Regions from separate parts of the Achromobacter sp. 1L-A-4-B-C2 genome, predicted to be linked through region 2. Evidence: riboswitches for the same ligand, from Rfam matches in the RefSeq annotation. Region 2 holds a riboswitch; the other holds the start of a gene.

Region 1 (7,729 bases), on a different contig from region 2:
TCCTGCGCAGGCGAGGTTTTCATGGGCGGCTCCCAGAAGAAGTATTGCAACAGTCTAGGCAGTAAAGCGTGTTTTGACATGCATATCGGCAAAATGTAGGACAAGTTCCTACTCCGGCACGCCCGGAAGCAGCGACGCCCCCCCTGTTGGTCCACTGCACAGCGAACGGCCAAGCCGCCACGGTATCATCTGGCCTTATCTCTGGCGCGCGCCCGGCATGGGCGCACGCTCGCCAACTATGCCCGCGCACGGTTGGACAGCCGACGCCGCCCTTCAGAAACCCAACGACAACCAGAACCGCATCCCCAAACGGTCTACAAAAATCATGAAATTAGCTACCTGGAACGTGAACTCCCTGAATGTACGCCTGCAGCAGGTGCTGGATTGGCTGGCTGCCAATCCTGTCGATGTGCTGTGCATCCAGGAACTGAAGCTGACCGACGACAAGTTTCCGGAGGCGGCGTTCAAGGAAGCCGGTTACCACGCGGTTTGGGCGGGGCAGAAAACGTATAACGGCGTGGCGATTGTGTCGCGCGTGCCGGGTACGTCGATGGTGCGCAATATTCCTGGCTACGACGATCCGCAGCAGCGCGTGCTGGCGCTGACGTTTCCCAGCCCCGAAGGCGACGTGCGCGTTGTTTGTGCGTACTGCCCCAATGGTCAGGCGGTGGATTCGGACAAGTATTTGTACAAGCTGGCCTGGTTTGACGCCATGCGCAACTGGCTGGCCGAGGAAATCAAGCAGTATCCGCGCTTGGCGGTGCTGGGTGACTACAACGTCGCCCCGGCCGATGAAGACGTGCACAACCCCGAGAAATGGGAAGGCCAGGTGCTGGTGTCTGAACCGGAACGCGCGGCTTTGCGCAGCCTGATGGAGCTGGGCCTGACCGATTCGTTCCGCCTGTTCGAGCAGCCCGAAAAGTCGTTTTCGTGGTGGGATTACCGGCAATTCGCCTTCCGTCGCAATGCCGGCCTGCGGATCGACCACGTGTTGTTGTCGGCCCCGCTGGTCAAGCGCTGCGTGGCCTGCGTCATCGACAAAGAGCCGCGCCGCAACGAGCAGCCGTCGGACCACGCGCCGGTGGTGGCCACCCTGGAATTCGTCTGAAAATAATTGCGCCGCGCCGTATTGCGCGGCGCTTTATTGTTCAGGTATAGTTTTGCTCTTGCTTCATTGGGGCGGTAGCTCAGCTGGGAGAGCGTCGCGTTCGCAATGCGAAGGTCGGGAGTTCGATCCTCCTCCGCTCCACCAATATTCCAGACAAGAAAGCCTTGGACACCGCAACGTGTTCCAAGGCTTTTTTGTTTTGGCTGGCGGCGCGGGATCGGGCCGAAATTCAGGCCGAAATTCAGGCCGAAATTCAGGCCGAAATTCAGGCCATATTTCAAGCCACCATCAGGCCGGGTCCTTGTCCAAACGGCGCACCGCCGCGCTCAGTGTCGACAGATCAAACTCCTTGACGCCGCGACGCATCCCGCGCATCAACACGGTGACCAGCACCGGGACAAAGGCGGCCAGCAAAAACGATTCGAGCAGAAACGTAGGCTTGTCGCCCGGCGCCGGAAAGAAGAACAGCCCGGCCGCCAGGCCCGCGACCGTCGCGGTCGTTGCGGTGACGCCATCGTGCTTGCGGCTGAACAGACCATAGAACACCGGAAACGCGGCGGCCGAGCACAGCAGGTCGGCCAGCAGGAACAGGTACAGCACGCTATAGCCCTGCGAGGCCACGATCATCACCGGAATCGCCAGCAGCAACACCGCCCAGCGCGCCAGACGCTTCATGTCCATGCCGGTGGCGCGCGGCATCAGGCGGCGCATATCCACCGCCACGATGCTGGACACGGCGCTGATGGCGGTGTCGGCCGTGCTCATGACCAACGACAGGCCCAACGGGATCAGCGCGATCACGAACCAGGCGGGCGCGTGCGGCATGATGACGCTGAACAGCGCGATGGAACTATCGCCCTGCGGCGCCAGCCCGACAAACGCCAGGCCGAACAAACCCATCAGGAAGATGAACGGCGCGGCCAGGATACCCCCCAGCAAAAAGCCATTGCGCATCGACCGCGTGTCTTTGGCGGCATAGATGCGCTGCCAATTGCCCTGGTGGAAGATGCCGGTCAGCAAAATCGCCACGAAGAAGGTCAGGCCGGCCTTCACACCCACGGGATCGGTCAGATCCAGCAGCTGTGGCGCCTTGGCACGTAAAGCCTCGATCGTCGGCAACGCCCCGCCCGCCGCCTGCCAGCCCACCACGCAAAGAATCACCAGCAGCGGCACGATGACCATCATCTGCACCTGATCGGTGAAGATCGATGATCGCAAGCCGCCATACGTGGTGTAGAGCAGCGTCGTGCCCATCACGATGGCGGCGGTGGCCCACAGCGGCACCGGCGCCAGCATGGTGACCAGCTTGGCAATGGCCGTGACCTCGGCCGACAGCGCGATGAACAGGTAGAACAGCATGATGAACAGCGCCAGCCCGTACATGGGCCGTCCGTACCGTGCCATCAGGAATTCCGTCAGCGTGTGACCGTGCGGGATCAGTTCCCGCATGCGCCGCCCCAACGGGATCATGACCAGGCGCGGCGACATGGACCCCAGCGCGTAGCCGATAACCGCCGCCAAGCCGCCCCAGGTGGCGGCCTGCGCCGGCGAAAACAGAATCCAGGCGCCCAGCGTGGACGCCATCAGCGTCAGGATGGTGCCAAAAGCGCCCTGGCTGTTGCGCGCCACGATGTAGTCTTCCAGCGTGCCGCGCTTGCGTCGCGTATATAGCACGCTGGCGGCGGCAAAGCCACCCGAAAAGAGCAGCAGCCACATCAAGGCGGTGGTTTGGGTCAGCATGGAAAGCGGTCCTCCCTGGCCCGGCAAACGGCCGGACGCGCGTTGCGGCCCCGTCCGCAAGGCGGGCCGCTGATGGATCAAAGCACTAGGGAGGGCGCGCGAATGGCGCGATGTCCTTCCCTTCGCCGGCATTACCCGGATCAGGTTCAAAGGGTTACCGCGACAACGCGGAATCTCAGCCAAACAGGCTCCCCCAGGAATTGCCGCAAGATTAGGGTCGCGGCAAGCCAATGTCAACGCATCGATTTATGCTAAGTTCGCCCGCTTGCGGCACCTGATTGCACGCGTGCCGGTGAACCGACGAGCCCACCATGCCCATTGCCCACCCCGCCCCCGCCTTGAATGAACAACTGGTAATCGTGACGGGAGGCGCCCGCGGATTGGGTGCGCACATCACGCGGGCCTTTTTGCGGGAAGGCGCAAAGGTGGTGATCAATTACCTGAACAGCGCCCAGGCCGCGCAGGCGCTGGCCGCCACCGCGCCGCAACGGACGCTGGCGGTTCAGGCCGACGTGCGCGACGCAACCGCCGTCGCCGCCATGATCGCCCAGGCGCAAAGCCACTTCGGCATGCCCGTCACCACGGTGGTCAACAACGCCCTGCCCGCCTTTGCCTTCAACGGCGACGCGCGCCCCCATGCCGACACGCTGACCTGGGACCACTTGAATCAGCAGATCGAAGGCAGCGTGCGCGGCGCGCTGAACACGACGCAAGCCGCCCTGCCCGGCATGCGCCAGGCTGGGGTGGGCCGCATCATCAACATCGGCACCAACCTGGTCCAGAACCCGGTGGTGCCGTATCACGACTACACCGCCGCCAAGGCCGCGCTGCTGTCGTTCACGCGCACGCTGTCGCAGGACCTGGGGCCCGACGGCATCACGGTCAACATGGTGTCCGGCGGCCTCTTGCGCACCACTGACGCGTCGGCCGCCACGCCAGAAGCCGTGTTCGACCTGATCGCCGCCAGCACGCCGCTGCGCGCCGTCACCACGCCGGAACAGTTCGCCGATGCCGTGCTGTTCTTTGCCAGCCCCTGGTCGCGCAGCGTCACCGGCCAGAACCTGGTCGTGGACGGCGGCCTCGTGAAGAACTGATCGCCATGTTGCACCTGAACCTGTTCATCTTCGGCTGCGGCCACCACCGCGCCGCCTGGCGGCATCCGGACTCGGCTGCTGAACGCCTGGGCGATATCCGCTATTACGAATCGCTGGCGCGCACGGCGGAACGCGGCAAGCTGGACGCCATTTTCTTTGCCGACGGCCAGTCCACCGACAACATCGGCGACGGCCCGCGCTGGTACCTGGAGCCGCTGACGACCATGGCCGCCATCGCGCGCGCCACCACGCACATCGGCTTGATCAGCACCGTGTCCAGCACCTTTTTCACGCCGTTCCACGCGGCGCGCATGGTGGCGTCGCTGGACCACATATCGGGCGGACGCATGGGCTGGAACGTCGTCACGTCGATGTTCGACGCCGAAGCTCGCAACCACGGCTTTGAAGCCATGCCGGGGCACGACTGGCGCTACGCGCGCGCCGAAGAATTCGTGGACGTAGCGTTGCGCTTGTTCGATTCGTGGAAGGACGATGCCCTGGCCATCGACCGCAACGGCGTCTATGGCGTGCCCGAGCGCGTGCGCCCGATCCACCATCACGGCGACCACTTCCTGGTGGACGGCCCGCTGACCGTGCCACGCCCGCCCCAGGGCCACCCCGTTCTGTTCCAGGCCGGCGCATCCGACCAAGGCCGCGACCTGGCCGCCCGGCGAGCCGAGGCGATCTACGCCGTGGCCTATGACCTGCCGGCCGCGCAATCGTATTACCGCGACATCAAGCAACGCGTACGCGACGCAGGGCGCACCGCCTTCGTGCCCATCATGCCGGGGCTGGTTACGTACGTGGGGTCAACCGAAGCCGAAGCCCGCGCCAAACAGCGCGAGCTGGACGTGTTGCTGCCCAGCGACGCATCGCTACGGCAGTTGGGCACCTTCGTGCTGCAAGATTGCAGCACCTGGGAGCTGGACGCCCCCGTGCCGGCGCTGGTGCCGCTGCATGAATTCAAGGGCCCCAAGGGCCGCTACGCCACCATTTTGCGCATCATTGAAACCGAACAACCCACCGTGCGACAACTGCTGGGCCGCCTGGCGGCGGGTGGCGGCCATTGCACGATGGTGGGCACGCCCGAGCAAATCGCAGACCGGATGGAACACTGGTTCCGTAACGAAGGCGCCGACGGCTTCAACCTGATGCCGCCGTCGTTGCCGGGCGGCATCGATGACTTCGTGGACCAGGTGGTGCCCGTGTTGCAGCAGCGCGGCTTGTTTCGTACGGAATACGAACACACTACGCTGCGGGGGCATCTGGGGCTGGAGCGGCCGGCGGGATAGACCATGCGTTACCGCGCCGCCAAATATTCCTTCAACGTCCCCACCAACGCCGCCGCCGCTGGCGACAAACTGCGGTTGCGTGACGTGACCAGGCCAATCGACCTTTCCGCAACCGGCCCGATCAGCGGGCGTTGCACGATCCCCGTCTGCGATACCGCGCCGGCGGCGATCTCGGGCAGGGCCGCCACGCCGAAACCGCATTCCACCATCGCCACGATGGTCGTCAGGTGTTCGGCTTCGAACGCGGGCGTGAAGCGGATGCGGTTTTGCAGGAAGGCCCATTCCGTGTATTGCCGCACGCTGCTGGGCTGCACCATCGATACGTGCGCGGCGGTGGCGGTGTCGGCCCAGCGCAGCGGGCCACTTGACCTTGCCAAGGCGTGCGACTCGGGAATCAGCAGCAAAAAGCTGTCGGACATCAGCGGCACGTAGTGCAGGTCGGCGTGCTGGGGGTCGGCGGCGGTCAGCGCGAAGTCCACCTCGCCTGCGCGCACAAGGTCGAACGCGGGGCCGGACAAGGTGTCGCGCACCTTCAGGGCGACGTTGGGGTGTTCCTGTCGATACGCCATCAGCACGCGCGGCAGCAGACGCGCGGCCAGCGACGGCAAGGCGGCGACCGACACTTGGCCCTGCTCGGCGCTGGTGACGCCGCTGACGGCGGCAATGGCGTCGCGGAACGCAACCTGCAAGGTGGCGGCCTGCTGCATGAAGACCTCGCCCGCCGCTGTCAGGCGCACCGTGCGCGTCGTGCGGTCGAACAGCCTTACGCCCAGCGCTTCTTCAATGCGTTGTATCTGCGTGGACAGCGCCGACTGCGACAGATGCAGTTGCGCCGCCGCCTGCCGGAAGTTCAGCGTGCGGCCCAGCACTAGCGTGGTATCGATGTCGCGCATCGAAAGATTGATCTGCATGTCCCCAAAACCTCGGTTTGTATTGATCTGGTTTATCGATCATTCTATCCAAAAAATCTGATTCATCTATCAAACCGGCTTCTCTACACTCGCCCCCAACGACGATGCAATAACAGGAGCAAACCATGCAGACGGACGCAACTGCGCTGCCCAACCCGGGCGCGGCGCATGCAGTGGTGGTGGGTGGCGGCACGATGGGCGCGGACGTGGCGGTGGTGCTGACGCGCGCCGCCTGCCGCACCACCGTGATCGAATCGAACGCCGAACGCGCGGCGGGCCTGCCCGCGCGCGTGGCCGAAAACCTGAAAACGATCGGGCGCGAGGCCAACGCCCCGCTGCTGGCCACGGCTGCCAGCCTGGATGACGTGGACTGGTCCACCGTGGACCTGGTGATCGAGTGCATACCCGAACGGCTGGACATCAAGCAGGCGCTGTTTGCCGACCTGGCGCGGCGCGCGCGCCCGGACGCCATCCTGGCCAGCAACAGCTCCAGCTTTCCGATCAGCGCCATCAGCCAAGGCCTGGACACGCGTGGCCGCATGTTGGGCCTGCATTTCTTCATGCCCGCGCACCTGGTGCCGCTGGTGGAAGTGGTGCTGGGCGAGGCCAGCGATAACGCCTGCGCCGATTCGTTGATTGCGTTCATGCGCCGTTGCGGCAGCGTGCCGGTCAAGGTCAAGCAAGACCTGCCCGGTTTTCTGGCCAACCGCTTGCAGCACGCGCTGTCGCGCGAGGCGTTTGACCTGATCGACCGCGGCATCGCGTCGCCGGAAGACGTGGACGCCGCCGTGCGCTTCGGTTTCGGCTTTCGCTTCCTGGCGGCCGGCCCCGTCATGCAGCGCGATCACGCCGGCATCGACGTACACGCAGCCGCCGGCGCCACGATGTACCCCACGTTCTGCAACGCCGACCACCCCGCGCGCTGCCTGACCGAACGCGCCGCCGATGGCCGCCACGGCATGAAGGCGGGCGAGGGTTTCTACGCCTGGACGCCCGAATCCATTGCCGCCGAGCGTGCCCGCTACGATCGCTTGCTGCGCGCCGGCCTAGACCTTATCAACCCGGAACTGCCGGAGATCCAGCCTTGAACGCCTCTGCCCTGCCGCGCGCCGCGCTGGCCGATTCCCCCGTCATCATCACCGTGGCGCCCAACGGCGCCTACAAGAAAGCCGCCGACCATCCGGCCGTGCCGCTGACCGCCGACGACCTGGCGCGCGAAGCACGCGCCTGCCTGGACGCGGGCGCCGGCATGATGCACATGCACGTGCGCAAGCCGGACGGCAGCCATCTGCTGGACGCCACCGCCTATCGCGACGCCCTGACCGCCGTGGAACGCGCGGTGGGTCGCGAGTTGCTGGTGCAGGTCACCAGTGAAGCCGCCGGCGTGTACAAGGCGGCCGAGCAGATTGCGTTGGTGCGCGAACTGCAACCCGAAGCCGTATCGATCGGGCTGCGCGAAATCGCCGTGCCGGACATTCCCGAAGCCGAGCTTGCGGCGTTTCTGGCGTGGCTGGCCGAGCGCCGCATCATGACGCAGATCATCCTGTACGACGAAGGCGACGTGCGGCGCTGGTTGTCGTTGCG
Region 2 (7,729 bases):
ATCTGCCCCACGATCTGGGTTTCACCCAGCACCATGGAGTCCAGCCCGCTGGCCACGCGGAAAGCGTGACGGACGGCGTCGTCTTGATGATGGCGGTACAGGTGCGGGCGCAGCGTGCCGGCGTCCAGGCGGTTATGTTCAGCCAGCCAGGCGGGCAATTGATCAGCGACGTGACCGTCGGCCGCGCAATAGATTTCGGTGCGATTACAGGTGGACAGGATGGCGGCTTCACGGACGGAACCGCCGAATGCCGAACGCAGACCTTCCAGCGCAGGCTTGACCAGATCGACGGGCATGGACACGCGTTCGCGAACCGAAACCGGCGCGGACGTGTGGTTCAGACCGAAGGCAAGGACAGCGACCGACATGTGGATGCGTAAAGAACTGCCACGAAAATGACTGAAAGATTATACCCCTGCGGGTTATCCCCAGGCCATTTGCGCCCACTTCCGCGACCCTGCGTCGCACCTTCCGTTCCATTCACCCAACAGTCGGCAGGCGCGACGGGGCGAAAAATAGTTGGCGGATCCGCCCCTACGGCTGGCGTGGGCAAAAAAAATTGTGTATAGTTGCGGACTTCGTTGGCCTGGTAGCTCAGTCGGTAGAGCAGAGGATTGAAAATCCTTGTGTCGGTGGTTCGATTCCGCCCCAGGCCACCAAAAGAATTATTGGGATTGCGATAGCAATATCAAGTTCCAAAAAAGCCCAGCCCCCGCGCTGGGCTTTTTGCACCGTGTACGTGTTGGCCTGGTAGCTCAGTCGGTAGAGCAGAGGATTGAAAATCCTTGTGTCGGTGGTTCGATTCCGCCCCAGGCCACCAGCCCTCCTGATCTCCACCGCTGTGGGGATTTTTTTACGTCCAAATTCTGGCCTTCACCCCCGCCTCGGCGCCCGCTTGCAAAATATTACATGCCGGCAAAAAAGCCGGGCACGAGGTCTACAATCGTCGGTATGAAACCGGCCGCCAATCTTCGCTTCGCTGTGCGCGACCGCATCAACGGCGTTGATGTGGGCCCAAAGGCTGTTCCCTTGAGCCTGCTTGGCGAGTTTCAGAAAGACGTCAGCGACTTTCTGCAAGGGTCCACCCGAGAGGTCAACCCGGCCGCAGTGCTGGTGTCGATAGAAGACGGGTCGCTGGTTTTAGTCGCCGAAGGGTTGTTGGCGGCATCAACGCTCTGGGCCGATGTGGAACGCTTAGCCGTCCCGAATTCTCTCGAAGCCATTGATCCCCGGCGCGCGGCGGTCATCGAGCGCTGGCAAGCCCAGGCACGCAACAATCCCGATCGTGTTTACGCCCTTGAAGACAACACGCGGCGCGCGCTGACGATTGTCAATGCCCAGTCAGACTTCAAACAATCCGTCGATATTTGGGTAACCGTGGAAAAGTACTTACACGGCAAAATCGTGGACTGGGGCGGCAAGACCAAGGCGAACGTTCACCTTGTGCTTGAAAATGGCAAATCGCTTACGGTAGCCGCCACTCAGCAATTACTGGCACAGGAGAGCGAAAATCGCCTCTATCGCCCAGCCTTGCTGCACGTGACCGCTGAAGAGAATCTACGAACCGGTGAATTGCGCAATTTGAATCTGCGCTCGTTTGAGGTGCACCACCCCGCGTACGACGACGATGAATTCCAGCGAATGGTACGCAAAGGCACCGCGGCCTGGGCGGACGTACCCGACGCAACACGATGGGTTGAATCACTGCGTGGCGACGACTCATGACGGCAGCAGTGTTGCTGGATACCAGCTATCTGATCTCGCTCGTCGACGCGACTCGCCCCAACCACCAAATTGCCACCCGGTACTTCCGGCAGATGCTTGACGAGTCTCTGCCGATTTATTTTTCGGCAGTCGTTGCAGCGGAATTCGGCATCAAGCAAGCACTGACCGACTTACCACTGCAAAAGTTTCGCCACCTGCCGTTCAACATCCCGCACGGGCAGCGAGCCGCCCAATTGTGGAATGCGCTGGGCCCAAGGGGCGATGGCACTGGGCGCGCAGTTGCGCGTGATGACATCAAACTCATTGCCCAGGCTTGTCACGAGCGCATTCCCTTTGTCCTCAATGAGGACGCTTCCTCGCTGCACAAATACTGCGAACGGCTACGTGAGGCTGGCGTATGCCAGGTGCGTTCCATCGTCCTGGCCAGCGGTTATGACCCCGCAGCCTTCCGAATGGACGGTCAGCAAGGATTCGACCTAAGCGGCGAACCCTAGAGCGGGTTAACATTGCCTTCGCTCCGGGGTGCACGCCAGTGCTGAGATTCAGACCCGCGAACTTGACCCGGTTCATGCCGGCGTAAGAAGAGCAATCGTCCGACCCTGCCGCGCCCTTGCGCCGCTTGCGCGGGCGGGCTTCGGAGCTTCCTTGTACCGGAATCGACGAACGCCCATGAACAACGCTGCCCCGCCCGTCGCGGAACTTCTTGAATTCATTGCCCAGGACGGCTGCACCGATGCGCAGTTCGACCGGATGGCGCTACGGCTTTTTGCGTATCAATATGGCGCCAACGCGCCGTATCGCGCGTTTTGCCAGCGGCGCGGCGCGACCGTGCGCAATGTGAAGACCTGGAGCGACATTCCCGCCGTGCCCATCGACGCCTTCAAGGCGATGGAGCTGCGCTGCGAGGCGCCTCGGGCCGACGAGCGTGTCTTCATGACCAGCGGCACGACACGCGCCGATATGCGCGGGCGGCACTTTCACCCGCATCTTGAGGTCTACGACCTGTCCATGACCCGCAATTTCGCCGCGCGCGTCATGCGGGGCACGCCGCGCCTTCCGATGGGCATTCTGTTTCCGGACGAAGCCGCCATGCCCAATTCGTCGCTGGCCCACTACCTGGCCCTGGCCAAGACCGCGTTCGGCACCGAAGACAGCCGCTATTTCATGTCGCCGCAGGGCATCGACCTGGATGGGTTGTGGCGTCGCCTTGAAGAGGCTGAACGCGACGGCCAGCCCTATGCGCTGCTGGGCGCCAGTTTCAGCTTCGTGCATGTGATCGATGCGCTGCGCACCGCGGGCCGCACGTTCCGTTTGCCGCCGGGCAGCCGCATCCTGGACACCGGCGGCTACAAGGGCCAATCGCGCGAGCTGCCGCTGGACACCTTTTATTCCGAGCTGTCCGAGCTGCTGGGCGTGCCGCGATCGCTGTGCATCAACATGTATGGCATGACCGAACTCAGCACGCAGTTTTATGACGACGGCAATGCCACCGTCCCTTCCGTGAAATCGGGGCCGCACTGGATTCGCTCGCGCCTGGTCGACCCCGCCAGCGGCCGCACCGTGCCCGCGGGCGAACGCGGCATCCTGGCGCACTGCGACCTGGGCAACTTCAATTCGGTCAGCACCATCCTCACTGAAGACGTCGGGCAACCCGCCGATGGCGGCTTTTTGCTGCTGGGCCGTGCTGAAGGCGCGCAGGCCAAGGGCTGCTCGCTGGCCGTCGAAGAATTCATTCAGTCGGCGCGGCCATGAGCGTGCAACGCGTCCAAGCGGGCTATCTGCCGGGGCTGACCTCGGCCGATGTCCAATGGCAGACCCTGCCCTTCGAGCAGGACGGCCGGCGCGTGGAAGTGGCCGTGCCGGTGCTGACTGCCGCACAGATGCAAGCGCTGGCCGAACGCGTCAAGCAGGCCAGCGCGCGGCATCTGAAGACGATGATGGTGTCGGAGATCATCAACGTCATCGACGGCGCCATCGCCCGGTTGCTGGACCCCAACGACCCGGTTCGGCAACAAGCCGATGCGCTGTTGCCGATCGTCAGCGGCTATGACGGGCAGATGGTGCGGCTGGGCCTGACCGGCTTTTTCAAGACGTTCCGCGCGCCGCAGCTGCATCGCTTTGTGGCCGAAGACTTCGCCAACCCCAAGGTGCTGGACGGCTTTCAGCCCGCGGCCAAGGGCGGCGCGGTGCGCGCGCATGGCCCGCAATTGCTGGTGCACAGCTGGGCCGGCAACGTGCCCGCGCTGGCATTGTGGAGCCTGATCTGCGGCCTGCTGGTCAAGGCCGGCAATATTGGCAAGCTGCCCAGCGCCGAGCCGCTGTTTGCCGGCTGGTTCGCGCACCTGTTGGCCGAGGTGCACCCGCCGCTGACCGACTGCCTGGCCGTGGTCTGGTGGCGTGGCGCGGGCGAGGACGACGCCGCCGCCCTGTACGCGCAGGCCGATACCGTCGTGGCGTACGGCGGTAACGACGCCCTGCATGCCATCCAGCGCCGCCTGCCCGTCACGACGCGCTTTCTGCCGCATGGCCACAAGCTGGGCTTTGGCGTGGTCAGCGCGGCGGCGCTGGACGCACAAAAGGCCCCCGCCCTGGCACGCCGTGCGGCATGGGATGTGATGCGCTACGACCAGCAGGGCTGTTATTCGCCGCAGATTTTTTACGTGCAGCGTGGCGGCCTGGTATCGCCGCGCGACTTTGCGGCTTACCTGGCGGGCGAGCTAGCCAATCTGCATCGCCGCTTTCCGCGCCGCGCGTTGGATCTGGCCGAATCGGCGGCGCTGGCCAAATGGCGGCAGTCCATCGAATGGCAGTTGCCGTCCAACGCCGCCGACGTGTTGATCGGCGACCCCGATGCCGCCTGGACGGTCTCTTATGTGGACACCGCGCCCGCGCTCTCGCCCACGGCCCTGCAACGCAGCATCGTGGTGGCCGGTATCGACATGCTGGATGAGGTGGCGGCGCGCGTGGCGCCCCACCACCACTACCTGCAAACAGCGGGCGTGGCCGCCACGCCCCAAGAGCTGTATCGCCTGGCCGATCAGCTGGGCGCGGCAGGCGTTACCCGCGTCAGCGCGATTGGCGCGATGAGCATGCCCGAAGCGGGCTGGCATCACGACGGCCGTTTCAACCTGCTGGACCTGGTGCGCATGACGGAAATTGAACAGTCCGCCGAAACCGCCGCCGACCCCTACGCGCCGTACGAACCATGATTGCGGACTCGTCCCGCCCCTTCCTGCACATCGACGGGGCGGTCTACACCTACCCCGGGCGCACGCCCATCGTGAACGGCATCGACTGGCGCCTGCAAGCCGGCGGCTTTCATTGTCTGGTGGGCCGCAGCGGCTGCGGCAAGACCACGCTGCTGAAACTTGCCGCCGGGCTATTGGCGCCGCAGTCCGGCCGCGTGGTGCTGCAAGACGGCACGCCCGCCGCGCCCGGCCCGCAGCTGGGCTATGTATTTCAAGCGCCGACGCTGCTGGACTGGCAACACGTAATCGACAACGTGCTGCTGCCCGTGTCCTTGCAACGCCGACCGCTGCCGGAAGACGCACGGCGCGCGCACGATCTGCTGTCCATGCTGGGCCTGTCCGACCACGCACAACACTACCCACGCCAACTGTCCGGCGGCCAGCAAAGCCGCGTGGCGCTGGCCCGCGCGCTGATTCTTGAACCCGCCTTGCTGTTGCTGGACGAGCCCTTTGCCGCGCTGGACGCCATCACGCGCGGCGAGCTGCAAGACGACCTGCTGCGCATGTGCCGCTTGCGCAATACCACCGTGCTGTTCGTCACGCACGACATCAGCGAAGCCGTCTACCTGGGCGACCGCGTGGCCGTCATGCACCAGGGCCGCATGCTGGCCGACCTGCCGGTGGACCTGCCCGCGCCCCGCACGCAAGCCATGCGGCACGGCGCCGCGTTCAACGCCACCTGCGCGCAGGTGTACGAATTCATGACCGGGGCGCGCCCATGACGCCCGCCATTCGATTCCGCGTGCTGGCGCTGGCGCTGCTTGTCGCGCTGCTTGGCGCCTGGGAAATCACCGTGCGCCAAGCCGGTATCTCGGCATTGGTGCTGCCCGCCCCGTCCGCCGTCGCGCAAACCTTGTGGACCAGCCTGGCCACCGGCTACCTGTGGCCACACATCGGTGCAACGCTTGCCGAGATGCTGCTGGGCCTGGCGATCGGCGGCGCGGCGGGCCTGGGCATCGGCATTGCGTTGGCCGAATCGGCCTTGCTGGACCGCGTGCTCAAGCCCTACGTGATCGTCAGCCAGGTTGTCCCCAAGCTGGCGCTGGCGCCGCTGTTCGTGGTGTGGTTCGGCTTCGGCATGGCGCCCACGGTGGTCATGACCGCGCTGATCTGTTTTTTCCCCTTAATGGAAAACACGCTGACCGGGCTGCGGCAGGTCGACCCGAACCGGCTGCAACTGTTTCGCATGCTGGGCGCCACGCGCGCGCAAACCTTGCTGCGGCTGAAGCTGCCTGCCGGCCTGCCGGGCATCCTGGCGGGACTGCGCGTGGCGCTCGTGCTGGCACTGGTGGGCGCCGTAGTGGGCGAATTCATCGGCGCCAGCCGAGGCTTGGGCGCCGTCATCATCGCCGCGCAAGGCATGATGGACACGCCCCTGATGTTCGCCGCCCTGACCGCCATTGCCGCCATCGGGTTGCTGGGCTATCAGGCCACGCTGATGCTGGAACGACGCCTGCTGCGTCCCTACGCCGATCAATCATGACTTTCATCCGGACCGCATCCATGCATTTTTCCCCCACCCGCCGCGCCTTGCTGACGGCCGCCGCAGGCCTTGCCGCCACGTCCGTGGCGCCGCTGACGGCACGCGCCCAGGGCGCCTCGGCCACAGCCGTTAGCGGCACCGTCACGCTGGCCGGCTGGAGCAAGCCCATCAGCGAAATCACCAACCTGCTGGCCGAGCCCGACAAGGGCTTCTTCAAGGCGCAGGGCGTCAACCTTGTCTACCTGCCCGGCGCGGGCGGTGGCGACGCCATCCGCAACCTGCTCAGCGGCCAGGCCGACGTGGCCTTCACCGACCCCGGCTCGTTCTTCATGGCGTTGGACAAGGGCGAAAAGCTGCGCGCCATCTACGACATCTATCCGCAAAACGTCTTCAACGTGGTGTCGTTGAAGTCGGCCAACATCACGCGGCCGGCCGACTTGAAGGGCAAGCGCATCGGCGTCTACAGCCTGTCCAGCGGCACGCGCCAGAACCTGCTGGTGATGCTGCATCAGGCCGGGCTTACCGAAGCCGATGTTGAAATCGTCGTCACCGGCGTGCTGAACTTTGCGCCACTGCTGCAAGGGCAAGTGGACGCCACCGCCGCCACCGACACCGGCTTGCTGGTGGGGCGCAAGCGCGGCCTGGGCGAGGTCAACGTGATGCAGGTCAGCGACACCCTGAACGTGTCCAGCGACCTGTTCGTCGTGCGCGAGTCGGCACTGCCGCAAAAGCAGGCCCTCCTGCGCGCCTTCCTGAAGGCTTATCGCGACAGCGCCGCGTGGATGATCGCGCATCCCGAAGAAGCGGCCCAGCTGGCCGGCAAGCGCGCCCTTGACGGCACCGATCTGGCCGTCAACCTGGAAGTGATCCGGCTGCGCAACGCCGCATCCATCGCATCCGGCGGCAGGCCCTTGGGCACCATCGATATCGGCTTGCTGCAACAGGCGGCGGACGCTTACCACGCGTTGGGCCTCATCAAGCAGCCCATCGACATCGCCGCCGTTGTCGACACGCACTTGTTGCCGGAGGCATGACATGAATGCGGCGTTGAAATTCGCAGGCAAGGTGGTGCTGGTGACGGGCGCCAGCCGAGGCATCGGCGCCGAAATCGCGCGCAGCTTCGCGCGTGAAGGCGCCACCGTGGTCGTCAACTATTTGCGCAACACGGCCGCGGCCGACAGCGTGGTCGCGCAATGTCAGGCCGCCGGCGGCGATGCCTGGGCCGTGCAGGCGGACGTCGGCGTGCCCGACGCCGTGCGCGCCATGGTCGACG

What was found. A riboswitch is a leader RNA that binds a small molecule or an ion and turns the genes downstream of it on or off. The one in region 2 is predicted to bind thiamine pyrophosphate.
Region 1: another riboswitch for thiamine pyrophosphate. It lies ahead of AC0Z35_RS11855 (sodium:solute symporter family protein); the one in region 2 lies ahead of AC0Z35_RS05280 (LuxE/PaaK family acyltransferase).

What each region holds. Positions count from the first base shown of each region.
Region 1 covers NZ_JBXAWP010000002.1:982,655-990,383, forward strand. The annotation lists gene xth (exodeoxyribonuclease III) at 326-1,108, shown strand; tRNA gene AC0Z35_RS11850 (tRNA-Ala) at 1,177-1,252, shown strand; gene AC0Z35_RS11855 (sodium:solute symporter family protein) at 1,397-2,848, opposite strand; TPP riboswitch at 2,949-3,053, opposite strand; gene AC0Z35_RS11860 (3-oxoacyl-ACP reductase) at 3,160-3,942, shown strand; gene AC0Z35_RS11865 (LLM class flavin-dependent oxidoreductase) at 3,948-5,234, shown strand; gene AC0Z35_RS11870 (LysR family transcriptional regulator) at 5,243-6,145, opposite strand; gene AC0Z35_RS11875 (3-hydroxyacyl-CoA dehydrogenase family protein) at 6,271-7,233, shown strand; gene AC0Z35_RS11880 (beta-keto acid cleavage family enzyme) at 7,230-7,729, shown strand, end outside.
Region 2 covers NZ_JBXAWP010000001.1:1,148,410-1,156,138, forward strand. The annotation lists gene hemA (glutamyl-tRNA reductase) at 1-368, opposite strand, end outside; tRNA gene AC0Z35_RS05260 (tRNA-Phe) at 584-659, shown strand; tRNA gene AC0Z35_RS05265 (tRNA-Phe) at 745-820, shown strand; gene AC0Z35_RS05270 (hypothetical protein) at 952-1,725, shown strand; gene AC0Z35_RS05275 (hypothetical protein) at 1,722-2,219, shown strand; TPP riboswitch at 2,234-2,325, shown strand; gene AC0Z35_RS05280 (LuxE/PaaK family acyltransferase) at 2,395-3,477, shown strand; gene AC0Z35_RS05285 (acyl-CoA reductase) at 3,474-4,934, shown strand; gene AC0Z35_RS05290 (ABC transporter ATP-binding protein) at 4,931-5,695, shown strand; gene AC0Z35_RS05295 (ABC transporter permease) at 5,692-6,456, shown strand; gene AC0Z35_RS05300 (ABC transporter substrate-binding protein) at 6,477-7,490, shown strand; gene AC0Z35_RS05305 (3-oxoacyl-ACP reductase) at 7,492-7,729, shown strand, end outside.